One region of the Acinetobacter sp. C32I genome, then DNA from elsewhere that is predicted to be linked to it. Evidence: predicted binding sites of a transcription regulator. Region 1 holds the regulator's gene; the other holds the start of a gene.
What was found. Region 1 encodes PhoB, which activates phosphate uptake and scavenging genes when phosphate is short. Its sites were predicted from a motif close to TGTCATNAANCTGTCATAA; they were not measured.

Region 1 (8,360 bases):
GGTTAGATGAGCATATCATGCAGAATATTGCATTAGAGAATAATTTGTCTGAGACCAGTTTTGCTAGAAAAATTGATGATCAAAATTATGAAATTAAATGGTTTTCACCGGTAAAAGAAGTACAGTTTTGTGGTTATGGCACGCTAGCGACCAGTTTTATTATTTTTAGGAATCAGCCTGAAATTGAGTCATTGGTCTTTTATGTCGCGAACTTAGGTGAGTTTTTTATTACTCGTGGTGAAAAGGACCAGATCAAAATGAACTTTCCGATACAAATGCCACATCGCTTGGAGATGATTCCTCAAGCATTAAAAGACAGCCTGTCTCAAGAAATCTCTGAAGTTTATATCAATCCACAGGCCTATATTGTGGTCTATCCTAATACCCAGGCTGTTTTAAATGAACAACCTAATTTTAATTTGATTAAAAAACTCGGTGGGCGGCGTGTTGCAATCACCACACTAAATGATGCTGTAGAAGAAAGATTTGCTCGGTTTGATATCATTTCCCGTTACTTTACACCGTCTATGGGAATAGATGAAGATCCAGTCACAGGTTCATTACATACGTCACTGATACCACTGTGGCAGCCATTACTTAAAAAAGAAAATATTGTCGCTTATCAAGCTTCAAAACGCGGGGGTGTGCTGCATTGCAAGTTACTTGAGAATGATCGAATTGAAATCGCAGGCGAGTGTCGCTTATATCTAGAAGGTGAAATTTTCATTTAATTAATAAACTAAAAATCCATGTACGTTTTTGCTTACATCGATTAGGGGCAATGTCCCATTTTCAGCCAAGGCTGAATTGCCTAATATGAACTCATCAGGAACAGGAAGTTCCAAAACATAAAACAAGAATGATAAGTTTGTGCATCAGGACGTGAGATATGACAGGAGTTATATCTAGTGAAAGGAATACGAAAAAGCCCGACAGGATGTCGGGCTTTTTTCATTTAAACTAAAACTCAGTCAATTTTTAGCTCACCTGCTTGGCACTATAATAAGCATGAATCGAGGCTGCACAACGTTCAATGATCGAGTCTTCATCCTTTTTCCAGATGAGCTTCACTTCACTGAGGGTGTTCTCGTCTTGGATTGGAATCAGTCTGACATTGCTAGGCAAAATTACTTTAAATTCTTCGGGCACAATACACACGCCAAAACCATTAGCAACCAGTTCCAGTTGAGACCTTTTTCTTGAATAGATTCTGGTTCTTTTAGGACTAAAACCATTCACCAAACATAAATTGGCTGCCAAATAACTTAAACCACCACGGGCTTTATGTGGTACAGAAACAAAATTCAATGGCGCCAATTCACGGATCGAGATACTTTCTTTTTCACTTAATAATGGGTCTGCAATATGGGCAGCAACATATAAGGGAGCCGTGTATAAACTGATCGAATTGATATCATTTAAATTATGATAAATCGGGGGCCGAATAAAACCCAGATCAATTGTCCCATTCAACAAATATTCGAGCTGTAATTCAGAGGATAGGGTATTCATTTCGATATCAATGTTATGGGTATCACAGAGCTGCTCAAAGATTTCCAACTTGTTTTGATCCAGCACAATACTACTGGAGTGCGCGATTTTAATGATTCGACCTTCACCACGGCTGATGCTTTGGGCGCTGACAATCGAACTTTTTAAATGATCAATATTGGTTTTTAGACTTTTATACAGGGCTTCCCCTGCAGGTGTGAGTCTAATTTTCTTCTCGGATCGATCAAAAATTTCAAAACCGATTTCTTCTTCTAAATTTTTAATTTGTCTGCTGAGGGCCGATTGAGCAATAAATAGCTTTTCCGAGGCAGCAATAAAACCCCCAGTTTCAACAATCGTGATTAGATAATTGAATTGTTTGAATGTCCACATATCTCAAAATTAGATCAGTGCTTGTTTTTTCTATATTAGATTAGATGGAAGAAATCTTATACCTTTTTTTATAGATCCTTGATTTAGGTGGCTGAACATGACAATGAGAAATAAGATTTTGACCTTGATTACGGCCGTAGTGATTTGTTTACTGGCACACAGCTACGATCAGTATATGGGCGTGATGACGAAAGAGCAGACTATTGATTTATTGGGAGATTGATACGTTCTCTAGACTTATTGCGCTATGCCGAGTTACTTTTTTAAATGCTGAGCAGTTCAGCAGTGTACGCTTTTTCTTACACGAATTAGAGGCAATGTCCCATTTTCAGCTAAGGCTGAATTGCCTAATATGAACTCATCAGGAACAGGAAGTTCCAAAACATAAAACAAGAATGATAAGTTTGCGCATCAGGACGTGAGATATGACAGGAGTTGTATCTAGTGAAAGAATACGAAAAAGCCCGACTTGGATGTCGGGCTTTTTTTATGCGCGATGGATTTGTTTTTCCCATAGCTCAATCAAAAGCTGCATGGATTTGCTCAGTGGTTTATAAGCTGGCCAAATGGCATGAATCGGCATATCCAGCCCATTGGTGGTATCGAGAAAGGCTAAGCGAACTAGACTTTGTTTGGCAAAATGTGTTTGCACTACGGAAAGGGGGAAATTACCCCAACCGAGACCTTGTTCCACCATATCAATGGCCATGGATAAATTGTCGCTATACCAATAAGAATCCGAGACCAATACTCGACTGTCAGGTAATGGATAATGCCTGCTAGCTACAATAATCTGTCTGAGTTCAGATAACATGGTGAGTTCATTTTTATTATGCGCTTTGAGCTGTTGTGCATCTTGAGGTGAAACCGCAGCAACAAATTGTTCCATGCCCAGCAAACGGAAGCGTTCATTGTTATCGAGTTGTGATGAGCTATAGGCGATATAGAGATCAATTTCGTTATTGTGTAGCCGTGTTTTGAGCTCTTGTTGTGGTGCACTGACGATTTCAATATTTAACAAGGGATAGCGTTGAATCAACTGTTCAATCCCTGCCAATAAAAACTTTTGATTCACATCTGCGGCGATACCAATACAGAGGCTAGTCTCGAGTCCCGTTGAAAGTTCAGTCAGATGCAGGTCGAGCTGACCTAATTTGGTCACAATCAGTCGGGCATGTGGTTCGATTGAAAGTGCGACTTCTGTCGGGGCGAGATGATTTTTACTACGTTCAAATAGTTTTAAATTTAACTCTGCTTCAAGATTGGCAATCGCCATACTAACTGCGGACGGCACTCGATTTAGGGCGCGCGCCGCTGCGGAAAAATTACCACGATCAATAATTTCCAGAATCAGTTCAAGCTGCTCACGACTGAGTTTCATGGCAATTTCCTTGTCAGTAAATCTGATGACGATTGACTTTTTTTATCAAATTTAAAGCGTAAAATCCACCCATTATTGATTTTAAGGTGTGGTCATGCAAGGAACCAAGAGAAGAGTCACTTATGTGTTTTTCTATGAAGTTTTTAGCTTTTTTATCTGTGCAATGGTGCTGGCAGTGCTTTCAGGTACCACCATCAGCCATACAGGGCCTTTATCGATCTTGATTGCGGTAATTGCAGTGACGGTGAATTTCTTTTATAACGCTGTGTTTGAGATGTGGGAAAAGAAGCAGACATCAAAAAAACGTACGGTACTCAGACGTGTGGCACATGCCATTGGCTTTCAAATTGTGTTGGTGATGATTTTGATTCCCTTGATTGCCTGGTGGATGCAGATCAGTTTAGTCAAAGCCTTCTTGCTCGATTTTAGTTTAATGGTGCTGATTCCATGTTATACCTTTGTTTATAATTACTTTTTTGATCATATTTTTGGGTTGCCTAGTCATTTGCTTGAGCCAGCAGCGATGAGTGCCAAAACCAGCTCTTAATTGGCAGTCTTATGCTTAAATTTATAAAAAAGAGTGCATTTTATGCACTCTTTTTTATGTGAAATTTAAATTATTAAAGTCGAATCCAAGTCATATTACGGAAACTATTATTGCTTGGATTTTTGGCATTGATACTCAACATTTTGCCTGTTTTGCTGAGGCGTCCATTCAGGTTGTATTTGTGACCATCATAAGGATTGAGCCAAACACCTTGTCCAAATTCTTCATTTTGACTCAACATCTTTAGACCAGTTAGCACTTCCATACCGATAATCTGCTGGTTTTTTAAAGTACCTGTACATGCTGTACATAAGGTCGGTGCAGCCTCCTTGGCAGAAGGATACATTTTGACAATCACCGCACTGTATTGCTCGGTCGCAGAATGTTTGCGAATGACGATATCAGACAGATACGAGCCCGTACGCTCATCCACGACTTTCCACGTCCCAATCAGCGGATCTGTTGGAGCAGCATGAATTGCCAAAGGGGTATTGAGTCCAAGTAAGAGAATACAAGCACGAAGAAAAGGGGTATTGAGCATGAGGAATACATCGAGAAATATAAATAATGAAATGAAACAACAATTTATTATATTATTTTAGTGGAATGATCACATCATATTTAAGGGAACTTAGCAGTTCCCTTCAGGTTTAAATCATGCGGTATAAGCGTTCTTTCGGGAACACCGCAGTAAAGGTCGAACCTTCATTTTCTTTAGAGGTAATTTCCAAGTGCGCACCGTGTTGCATCAACACGTGTTTCACAATCGCAAGCCCTAATCCTGTTCCACCTGTTTGACGGCTACGTGCGCTATCGACACGGTAGAAACGTTCTGTTAGACGCGGCAAATGTTTTGGGTTAATCCCGATGCCATTATCCTGTACGGTAAAGTACGCATGATCGCCATCTTCATGCCAGCCAATGGTGATGATGCCACCTGCAGGCGTGTATTTAATCGCATTGGTAATTAAATTACTGAATGCACTGGCAATTTCGATATCAGAACCAATCAGGTCGCAATGGCTATCAATATCCAGATTGAGGGTATGACCATAATCGAGATTGTAGGCACGGGCATCATCAAAGATTTGGTTCATCAGATTGGCCATATCAATAATCTGATTCTTTGCGACTTTCTTATTATTTTCTAAATTTGATAATAATAAGAGGTCATTGACCAAGGCATTCATCCGTTTGGTCTGAGATTGCATCTGGGTGAAAGCACGTTTCCAACGCGGGGTAATATCATCTTGATCGGTAAAGGTTTCGATATAGCCACTGAGCACGGTCAATGGTGTGCGTAACTCATGTGAAATATTATCGACAAAGTCTTTACGCATTTGTTCCAGATTATGCACCCGTGTGGTGTCATACGCGACCAGCAGACGGCTTTCTCCACCAAAACGGGTGAGTTTGACCTGTACATAACGTTCTTCATCCATCTGCGCCTGTAAACGGATACCATCAGGAGATTGATGGCTATGGTTGAAATATTCAATAAAATTGGGTTGGCGCAGAATCGACAATAAGTTGCGGCCACGATCCAAAGGGCTAATCCCTAACAGTTTCTCAGCGGCAGGATTCCACCATTCGATTTGATGTTGATCATCAATTAAAACCACCGCTTCGGCCAATGCCACCAGAGAGGATTGCGCCCGATCAATCAATCCGACCATCTCCGCTTGAACAATGCGTTCTTGACGTTGTGCACGGTAAACATTGAACAGCAAAGCGCCCCAAATCCCGTTCAGATTGGGTGGGACATCATAAGGGCGATTGGAAATCCATTCATTGACCAGATAAAGCGAGCGTAGCTGTAGGAAAAAAAACAGCACGAAGGCAATAAAAATACAGCTCCAGAAGTAACCCACCCCGAATCCGACTAAGCTTGCAATCAATAAGAAAAAAAGTAACAGTCTTAAATCTTGTTTTGCAAAGGTCCATAAACTGCTGTAGCGAAAACGTTGGTGTTCACGTGCCAGTTCAGGGACGGGGTAAGGCTCATACATAAAGGATTTTTAACCTACTGCTAAATCTGCTCGTGTCGAAAAACGGTAACCTGTGCCACGAACGGTTTGTACAAAACGGTCGACACCAAAAGGCTCTAACACTTTGCGTAAACGACGGATATGCACATCAATGGTACGGTCTTCAATATAGACATTGCCACCCCAGACCTGATCTAGGAGTTGAGCACGGGTATAGGCGCGCTCAGGATGGGTCATGAAGAAGGCCAATAAACGATATTCGGTTGGGCCCATATCTAAAATACTGTTGCCGAAACTCACGCGCTGGCTGACAGGATCAAGTAATAAACCATTGGCATCAATCACTTTCTCACCGCTCAATGCATTGGCACGACGTAATACCGCTTTGATACGAGAGACCAGTTCACGGGTTGAAAATGGCTTGGTCATGTAATCATCGGCACCTGCGTCCAGACCTTGTACTTTGTGGTCTTCTTCACCACGTGCAGTTAGCATGATCACAGGAATCTCGGCCAAATTTTCATCGCGTTTGAGGCGACGGCATAAATCCACACCGCTCACGCCACCCGGTAGCATCCAATCCAGCAAAATAAGCGCAGGACGCTGATCAACGATAATCTGATGCGCTTGTTTGGCATCCTCAGCTTGTAAACATTGGAAGCCTGCCATATCCAAAGAGGTATGGATCATTTCGCGGATCGGTAGCTCATCATCGACAATTAAAATATAGTCATCTTTCACAGCGCAATACCCTTAAAATCTGTAACGGTTTAACCGTTTTGTTGTTATGACAGGCTTATTACAAAGATTAATTATGACAATATCATTGCAAAAGAATTAATAAAGTCGAATTTAGCAATAAATTGTGACAAGCATGGGGCAGAGTCGTGACGGATTGATGACAATTTGCCTAGCAATAAAGCAAATGAATTCATTTGCTTAACTTAACTGTAGTTTAACAGCTTTGTGTGTCACAAAACTGTAAAACGATTTTAATTTTTTTGCGAGGTGGTTTCGATAAAAGACAAAAAGACAGCACAGCAGGCGGACAAAACATCTTCCAGAGGCTGTTTGAAGCCTTCCGAGACCCAACGAATAATAATATGGGTGACATAACCATTTAGGCCAGTTGCCATCAACGAGACTTCTTCAGTGCTATGTGGGGCATTGGGCATGGTGATCATCACGAAGCCCTGAATAATGCGATCGAATTGGGTCAGCGTTTCTTGAATGGTGGCTTGATTATGTAAATCCTGCACCAGCATGGCATCAATATAAATAATCCGTGCCATACGAGGATCATCTTTAATCGCGCTCAATAACGCTGACAAACCTGCAGTCACCATATTCTTGGGTTCAGGTGCTGCCATGAGGACAGCTTGGGTTAAGCAGGTTTGCATTTTTTCAATCATTTTTAAGAATACGGTTTGAAATAGTTCTTCACTTTTCTTAAATGATTCATAAAAATAGCGTTCAGTCAGCTTGGCTTCATTACAGACATCTTTGACCGTGACTGAGAAAAAGCCTTGTGTGCCGTAGGTTGCAATACCTGCTTCAATCAATTTTTCACGACGTGCTTCTTTGCGCTCGGTTAAAGACAGACCTTTAAATTGTCGTTCTTTCGCTTCTGTATTTTTTTTCTTGCTTGTCGCTTGATCTTGAGTTGCCATTGAAAAAACCGTTCCCTAAAAAGTCTTTAAACCGCGTGTCTAATATATGCATTTCAACTATGTTGTGCTGACTAGCATAACCAAATTTTGAAAATATGCCTTGTCTCTTTTAAACATCATCAGTCATGAAATGTAAATAGGCCTATTATGACATGTAGGATGTTGGTTATTGCCATTTGTCTTAAAGCTAGAGTGTACTATATTGACAACACGTATTGTCAAAATTATATTGGTTACAGGTTAAACAGCACATGGTCTGAGCGAATATGTGCGTATCATTCGCAGTACAAAGGATAGGCAATGAAAAATTTTAAAAATAAAGTCGCAGCGATCACCGGTGCAGGTTCTGGGATTGGACAACAATTGGCCGTTTTATTGGCGAAACAAGGCTGTCATTTATCGTTGAGTGATATCAATGACAAAGGTCTGGCACAAACCGTTGAATTGGTGAAGCAGTATCCTGTAACAGTGACCACCAAAGTACTCGATGTTTCAAACCGTGATGCGGTGAAACAGTGGGCACAAGAGACGGTACAGGATCATGGCTCAGTCAATTTGATCTTCAATAACGCAGGCGTAGCACTTGGCTCAACTGTCGAAGGCGCAAGCTATGAAGATTTAGAATGGATCGTTGGGATTAATTTCTGGGGTGTGGTCTATGGCACCAAAGAATTCCTGCCATTCATTAAACAAACCAAAGATGGGCATATCATCAACATCTCCAGTATTTTTGGTTTAACCTCGCAACCAACGCAATCGGCGTATAACGCAACTAAATTTGCGGTACGCGGTTTTACTGAATCACTGCGCCAAGAGCTAGATATTGAGAAGGGCGGTGTCAGCTCACTCTGCGTACATCCGGGCGGGATTCGTACCAATATCGCCAAAGC
Region 2 (8,360 bases), 2.1 Mb from region 1:
ATTTCTACACAATTCTTTCAAATTTAAACACTAAAGACCAAATCATCAAGAATCTTGTCGGTAAGTAATTTTATCCATTCTATTGGTACAATACTTATATTTCTCTTCTTTATTTTCAATACCGACCGTATGAACACATGAACAAAAAAGTAGTACTTTGTTATGCTCAATGCTGCTTGGTACATCTACCCCATAACATTTACTGTCAATTTCGCTTAGTCGGGGAGCCATAATCCATTTACCTGAGTAAAGGGGATAGCCGAGTCCCCCTATAACAATAATGATCAAGATAAGGATGGGAAGGTTGCTTTTAATATATTTCAGCATTTTTCATATTCTTGTTAAAAAGCTTAAATTTCAATGGCGCTTAGGTAATAAATTAGAAATTTAATTTATAAAACCAAATAAATATCAATTAATTATATTTAAATCTCAGACACATCGCAATCAAAAGATTAGGATTACTTCCAATGCAAGTCCAGTATTCACTATAATAGCGGTGCAGGAGCAAGGACTTCCCGATGGTTGTGTTGATACTTCACAGGGTTCCTGCCGTTGGGTCAGTAATTTTACTCCCATTGACACAAGCGGTAATTAACAATTATTTAAATTGATTAAGATAAGCCCGTAGTCAATCGAAAGAACGAAGGACGCCACCCCAAAGGCTCACTATTTAGTTTAGTGAGCCTTTATTTTTTAATCCGCGTTGACTCTTATTCATTCTAAATATTTTGAATAAAGCATTCACGATCCAATTTTTATGATTTCAAATCCATTTACAATCTTCATTGTTTATTCTGCAATTGAACTAATACAATCTCAAATATCATTTACATTTTATTTTGTTAAAACGTATATGGCAGTAATCAATATATAAATAAACCTTTAAAAAGAGCGAAATACCATAAAACAAGCAATTTAATGCACAATAAAAATCATCTTAATCAGTTGTTTTATATAAAATTACAACAAAGTTCTTGATATATAAGGCTTTTCCATATTATAAGGATAAATTATGGAGTAAACTTACACTCGTACCATACAGTTTCATTGAAATTTCATTAATAAACCTTATATTGGTATATGCGTAGCGATCAAGCGCCATATGGATCTAACTTCATACAGCATTGATTTATACTTTTTTGATTAGAGGAACACCTCATGAATAAGTTAATGGTTGCGGTTTTTGCTGGCTTAATTACCCTAACAGGTTTTAGTGTACAAGCTGCAACACCAGAACAAGAATGTAAAAAGTTACAGGATGACTCGAACCTGATCTATGCATCTAAAGGATTCTGTTTTAAAGACGCTGATGCTAAAGCGAAGTTTGGTAACGAAAATTGCCATACGACTAAGCCAAAGTTTTCTGATAAAGAACAACAACGTCTTGATGAAATCAAAGCTCGTCAAAAAGAGCTTAACTGCAAATAAGCAACCAAATATCGTGTTTTAAACGCGTCAATTCACTCTCGAATCAGAGAGTGAATTCAATTATTGAAAAATAAGCCTATCTAAAGGATGAATCATGGCATACGATGACCAAAATATTTTTGCACGAATCCTACGTGGTGAATTACCTGCAATCAAAATCTATGAAGACGATCAGGTTCTCGCTTTTATGGATATCATGCCCCAAGCAGATGGTCATGCTTTAGTGATTCCAAAGAGTCCAGCTGTTACCTTATTGGACCTCCCTGCCGATGCAGCTGCATATACCATTCAAATCGTGCAGAAAATTGCCAAGGCAATGGAAACTGCTTTAGATGCCAAAGGTATCGTCCTTATGCAGCTTTCAGGTGTAGCAGCGGGACAAACCGTCCCTCATGTGCATTTCCATCTAATTCCAAGTTCAGTACATGAACTTGGTCGTCATGCCGCAAAAATGGGTGATCAAGACAAAATTACAGCGCTCGCTGAAAAAATCAAAGCTGCACTTTAAGCACTGATTTTTATAAAAACGGAGTGATTACTCCGTTTTTTTGTTTTCTAATTATATAAAAAACAAGAAGAAATATAATTATTACTAAATATGAATCGTCATCAAACTGTCATTTTTCTTTCACTTCTCTGTCACAAAGTTTACCGATACTGCATACAAGTCAGTGAGCTATGTAACTTTATGTACATAAGCAAGCTTATAACAGTAACTAAGGCATCAGCCATTTACAAAAAAGTGTTTTGGAGAAATCTCAATGAAAAAATTGCTTCTTGCTGCTACTGTAGCAACTTTAGCCATGAATGCAGCACAAGCAGCACCAACATTGTATGGTAAGCTCAATGTGACTTTAGATCAAATCGATAAAAATGGCTTTAAAGATGAAAGCGTAACAAAAGTAAACTCTAACGCTTCTCGTATTGGTGTGAAAGGTGAAGAAAAACTGACTGATAACCTTTCTGCAGTTTACTTGATCGAATGGCAAATTAGTGCAGATGGTGACGGTGATGTATTCAGTAACCGTAACCGTTATGTCGGTATTAAATCTGATGGTATCGGTACTTTAAAAGTAGGTCAGTTCGATTCTTACTTTAAAAATGCTGCGGGTAACAACCAAGATATTTTCAACGACCACAATGAACTGGATATGACTAAAGTTTTAGTGGGTGAAGATCGTTTAAAGAACGTGATTGGCTTTGAAACAGATAAAAAATTACTTGGCGGTCTAGCATTCAACATCATGTTCCAACAAGGTGAAGAATCATCAGCTGTTAAAAATAATGCAAAAGGCCAAAAAGGCAGCCGTGATGGTTTTGGTGATGGTGTTTCTACCTCTCTTACTTATGAAAATAAAGATTGGGGCTTAGCAGCAGCTGTTGCAGGTAACTTTGGCGTCGCTTCTAAATATAATGCTTATAGTGACTTAAGCGGTGATAATAGCGTTTATTCAGATGCCATCCGTGTAACAGGTTCTTTGGATTTAACGCCTGCAGGTGTTGATGGTCTAGTGTTTGGTGCATTATGGCAAACAGCTCAACCAACAGATGACACTGTTGCGGTAACAAGCGGTACTCCAGCTGTTGTAACATCTTATAAAGGCTTGCAAGAAGATGCTTATGGCGTAACAGCTGCATACGTAATCCCTTCTACTCCTGTGAAGTTAAAAGCAGAATATATCTCTTCTACAACTGAAGTGAATGGTCGTGAAGATCGTAAACAAGATCTTTACGGTGTAGGTGCTGATTATCAAATCAACAAACAAACACGTTTCTACGGTGTTGTAGGTCAACAAAAACGTGATTGGTTAGTGAAAGATGATAAGAAAACAACCATCGGTTTTGGTATGGAATATAACTTCTAATTTGAAGCTACTTCCTATCTTATAAGAAAAAGGGCGATCTTGATCAGCCCTTTTTCTTTTTGTATTGCACTCACAATACTTCGATATTTCTTAACTCGGAAGCTCCCATCAAAAAAAGTCTTTGATAATTTTACGGAAACTCTGAATAACAGGCTCTTTGGTTCTGCCTCGTCTAAAAATAAGCGAAAATGGTGCTGTATAGCCAAATGTTGCTGGAAGTAACACTTTTAAGCGTTGCTGTTCCACCCAATATTGGGCAAAATGCTCTGGTAAATAACCAATATATTGTCCTGATAAAATAAGCACTAATTGTGCTTCCATCGAATCAACTGTAGCAAAAGAATGCTTAAATCCTTGTTTGGCCAATTCGGTATGACTCCAATAACCACGACTGACCATTTTTTCACGCCGAATAATTTCTGCCGTTAGACCTTGCTGCTTATATAAACGATGTGTGTCACTGCAAAACAACCACTGCTGTTCTTTGTGCAAGGCTTGATACATCACGCCATTCATCTTTAGAAAAAAAGATCCAATCGCAACATCAAAACGATTTTCCAAAATCCCCATCTGCAACTCATAGGGAGGTTGCACCTGCAATTTAATATAAACATTTGGATTCTGTTCTGAAAACTGTTGGATGATTTGATCTAAAGGGATATTTCGATCTGTCACCATCGAATCCAGCATCCCTATTTTAATGGTACCCGTCAGTTCGCCTTTGATCTGAGCAGTATGTCTGGAAAAATTTTCTAACTCATTGAGTATGCGCTTGGCTTCCTGAAAAAACATTTCACCTTTTTGAGTTAATGCAAAACCACCACGTCCACGTTCACATAATTTGAAACCGACCATATGCTCCAATTGATTCATATAGGTACTGATGGCCGAGGTTGATAGGTTGAGCTCTTGCTGGGCATTGGCAAACCCTTGATTCTTTACAATACTGACAAAAATTCGAACTAACTTGATATCCATATGCGTCATGGCTTTTATCTCAATTTTCCCTCTGCCTCACTTCATCTTAAAACATTCTTGTAAAACTTAGTTTAGAAAAATCAAAACTAAGTTTTTAAAAAATAGGATTTAACCCTGTTCCGAGCTGATCAATAAATAAGAAAAAGGAGAAGCAAATGAACAAACGCTTAAATCAACCGCTCGGTGGTAATGAAATGCCGCGTTTTGGTGGCATTGCCTCCATGTTACGACTACCAGTTGTCGATAATGATGCAGGTTTGGCCGAACTGGATGCGGCTTTTATTGGGATTCCTCTAGATATTGGTACATCATTACGCTCAGGCACGCGTTTTGGCCCGCGGCAAATTCGTGCCGAATCGGTCATGATTCGCCCATATAACATGGCAACAGGCGCAGCACCCTTTGATTCACTCAATGTGGCTGATATTGGTGATGTCCCGATCAACACCTTTAATTTGACAGAAGCAGTGCGCATTATCGAAGAACATTATGATCGCGTACTGGCTCATCCGATTATTCCGCTCACGATTGGTGGTGATCACACGCTGACCCTTCCAATCCTGCGTGCGATCCATAAAAAACATGGGCCTGTTGGTTTGGTTCATATCGATGCGCATGCAGACGTCAATGATGAGATGTTTGGTGAAAAAGTTGCACATGGCACCACCTTTCGACGTGCTGCTGAAGAAGGACTACTTGATTGTCAGCGCGTTGTACAAATTGGTTTACGGGCTCAAGGCTATAGTGCAGATGACTTCAATTGGAGTCGGCGACAAGGCTTTCGCGTGGTTCAAGCTGAAGAATGCTGGCATAAATCACTCGCTCCCTTAATGCAGGAAGTAAGAGCACAAGTTGCTGGCGGGCCTGTGTATTTATCCTTTGATATTGATGGTATTGATCCTGCTTGGGCGCCAGGTACAGGAACCCCTGAAATTGGTGGTTTGACCACGATTCAAGCCATGGAAATTATCCGCGGCTGTCAGGGTCTAGATCTGATCGGCTGTGATTTGGTTGAAGTCTCACCGCCTTATGACACCACAGGCAATACCTCATTGCTTGGTGCGAATCTGCTGTATGAAATGTTATGCGTCCTCCCAGGGGTAAAAATACGTAAATAACGTCCCACGATAAAACAAGAAAAATACATGGATAAAAATAGGTCGAGATGGAATGAAAAAAGATCAATCAAAACGGGCTGCTGCCGCGGCCTTCGTTGGAACAACAATCGAATTTTATGACTTCTATGTTTACGCCACAGCTGCAGCTCTTGTTCTCGGCTTGGTATTTTTCCCTGAAACCAATCCTGTAACAGGGACATTAGCGGCATTTGCAACCTTTGCTGTCGGTTTTATTGCCAGACCAATCGCTGCCGTTATTTTCGGGCATTTAGGCGATAAATTAGGTCGCAAAAAAATGTTGTTATTTACCATGCTGCTGATGGGACTGGCCACCACTGGCATTGGCTTGATTCCCAGCTATGCGCATATTGGGATTTGGGCCCCTGTTCTTCTCATCGTACTACGCTTTTTGCAAGGCTTGTCAGTCGGTGGTGAATGGGGTGGCGCAGTACTCATGGCCAGCGAACATGCTCCTGCCCATAAAAAAACTTTTTTCGCCTCTTTTGCCCAAATGGGCAGCCCAGCAGGTCTGATTTTGTGCCTTTTGGTCTTTAAAGGCATTACCTCTTTGGATGAACAAGCCTTACTCAACTGGGGCTGGCGTGTGCCCTTTTTACTCAGCTTTGTATTTATGCTCATTGGCCTTGCTATCCGTCTAGGCGTAGAGGAATCCCCTGAATTTAAACAGATGCAAGCCAAACAAGAAATAGCCAAATACCCTGTAAAAGAGTTGCTTAAAAACTATTGGCCACAAGTGGTTTTTGCTGGCCTGGCGATTACCATTGGGACAGCGGGTTTCTTTTTCACCAATACCTTTATGATTAGCTATGTCACTCAATATATGGGGATCAGCCGCCCCACGATTTTAGATGCTTTGTTTTGGGTCACTCTATTTGAATTTTTAGCCATGCCAATTGCAGCTTGGTATGCCAGTAAAGTGGGGACACATCGTTTTCTGTTCTGGGCTGCAATCCTCTGTATCGCCATTCCATATCCAATGTTTATGCTGGTGAGTACCCAAAATATTTATTACATCGTGTTGGGGATTACGCTTGCGGTCATTGCGCTGTCTTCTTTATATGCAGTTGTCGCTGGCTTTATGGCGGAAGCTTTTCCTGCACATGTCCGTTATTCAGGGATTTCCATTTCCTATCAAATGATTGCGGCAATCACCAGTGGAACCACACCCATCATTGGCACTTTGTTGGCTCAACATTATGCAGGCCAATGGCTACCTTTGGCGTTCTTATTTAGTTTTCTCTCGCTGCTGTCCCTTATTGGCATTTGTGGCATTACCCGACTAAGAAAAAAGCAACTTTCTCAGGAACAGGCTGAACAAAAGCATGTCAGCCCCAAACAAGCCGCTTAATGGATGAACCAACAAGCAAACCTGAACCTAATAAATGGATATTAAGAGTAGCGCATTATGCATAGAGATCGTTCTAAACAGATTACAACAATCGAAAGTTATGGTATCGAAGAAATACCTGCACATGCCCGTACAGCAAGCCCTTTTGATCTATTTCGTTTAAGTTTTGGTGGCGCTAATACCTTTTCGACCTGTGTCTTAGGCAGCTTCCCAATTGTATTTGGCCTTTCTTTTCAAGCTGGATTCTGGGCAATCTTGTGTGGGGTTATCTTGGGGGCCTGTATCTTAGCGCCAATGGGAATTTTTGGTGCACGTACGGGAACCAACAACGCCGTGGCTTCTGGCGCCCATTTTGGCGTGCATGGCAGAGTTGTCGGCTCATTTTTATCCTTACTTACCGCTATCGCATTTTTTTCGCTCTCCGTGTGGAGTTCTGGCGATGCACTGATTGGTGCAACCCAACGTCTATTTGACAGTTCTTATCAAAGTAACTGGCTATATGGATTGGTCTATAGTGGCTTTGCCTTATTGGTGCTTACGATTTGTATCTATGGCTTTCGCTTTATGCTACTGGTGAACCGAGTGGCAGTGATTGCATCAAGTCTATTATTCTTTTTAGGTCTGTTTGCTTTTTCCAAGCAATTTGATTCAACTTACGCAGGACAAATTCAACTCGGACAAGCTGGATTTTGGGCAGCTTTCACAGGTGCAGCCTTAATTGCATTCAGTAACCCAATTTCCTTTGGTACTTTCTTAGGGGGCTGGTCGCGCTATATTCCTAAAGAAACAGCCTCCCATAAAATCATGGCAGCCGTATTTGCTTCACAGCTTGCAACCTTAATTCCCTTTCTGTTTGGTCTAGTCACCGCCAGCATTGTTGCTCGTAGTGCTCCCATGTTTATTGAACAAAATAATTACATCGCTGGACTGATTCAAATTGCGCCAGCTTGGTACTTTATTCCATTGTGTTTAATTGCACTGATTGGTGGTTTATCTACTGGAACTACAGCCTTGTACGGTACGGGTTTGGACATGTCGAGTCTTTTTCCAAAATCACTCACACGTGTTAAAGCCACGATCTGGGTTGGCCTATTGTCCATCCTGTTTATTTTTCTAGGTCGTTTTGCAGCGAATCTAACTCAAAGCGTCATGACTTTTGCCACTCTAATAGTGGTGTGCACCAGTCCATGGATCATCATTATGATTATCGGATTTATCACCCGTAAAGGTTACTATAAAAATGATGATTTACAGGTGTTTGCAAATGGCCTAAAAGGCGGCGCTTACTGGTTTCATCATGGTTGGAATTGGCGTGGCATCATCGCATGGATACCCAGTGCGCTTATCGGCCTTTGCTTTGTGCATTTACCAGATCAGTTTATTGGTATCTGGGGACATTTATTCAACGGTCTTGATTTGAGTTTACCGATCAGCATTACACTTGCAGCATTGCTTTATATTTCACTGCTCAAACTGTTCCCTGAGCCAAGTAATGTATATAAAGCAACATCTAGCGCGAAAAAGACCAAGCAGCAATGTAATCGATCATTGGTGTCAGAATCGCAATGATGTAGATATATAACTTAGAAAAAAGCCTGC

Region 2: NDN13_RS04120 (porin) is a predicted target of PhoB. The motif match lies at 2,036-2,054, and genes of this name have one in related genera.

What each region holds. Positions count from the first base shown of each region.
Region 1 covers NZ_CP098480.1:2,914,135-2,922,494, reverse strand. Annotated here, with positions in the region: gene NDN13_RS13945 (PhzF family phenazine biosynthesis protein) at 1-731, shown strand, start outside; gene NDN13_RS13940 (LysR family transcriptional regulator) at 979-1,884, opposite strand; gene NDN13_RS19805 (hypothetical protein) at 1,982-2,107, shown strand; gene NDN13_RS13935 (LysR family transcriptional regulator) at 2,372-3,265, opposite strand; gene NDN13_RS13930 (PACE efflux transporter) at 3,360-3,812, shown strand; gene NDN13_RS13925 (DUF2147 domain-containing protein) at 3,886-4,353, opposite strand; gene phoR (phosphate regulon sensor histidine kinase PhoR) at 4,463-5,821, opposite strand; gene phoB (phosphate regulon transcriptional regulator PhoB) at 5,831-6,541, opposite strand; gene NDN13_RS13910 (TetR/AcrR family transcriptional regulator) at 6,793-7,470, opposite strand; gene NDN13_RS13905 (SDR family NAD(P)-dependent oxidoreductase) at 7,771-8,360, shown strand, end outside.
Region 2 covers NZ_CP098480.1:860,560-868,919, reverse strand. Annotated here, with positions in the region: gene NDN13_RS04135 (hypothetical protein) at 46-327, opposite strand; gene NDN13_RS04130 (YARHG domain-containing protein) at 1,162-1,431, shown strand; gene NDN13_RS04125 (HIT family protein) at 1,526-1,939, shown strand; gene NDN13_RS04120 (porin) at 2,193-3,296, shown strand; gene NDN13_RS04115 (LysR family transcriptional regulator) at 3,405-4,283, opposite strand; gene speB (agmatinase) at 4,430-5,392, shown strand; gene NDN13_RS04105 (MFS transporter) at 5,445-6,761, shown strand; gene NDN13_RS04100 (purine-cytosine permease family protein) at 6,819-8,330, shown strand.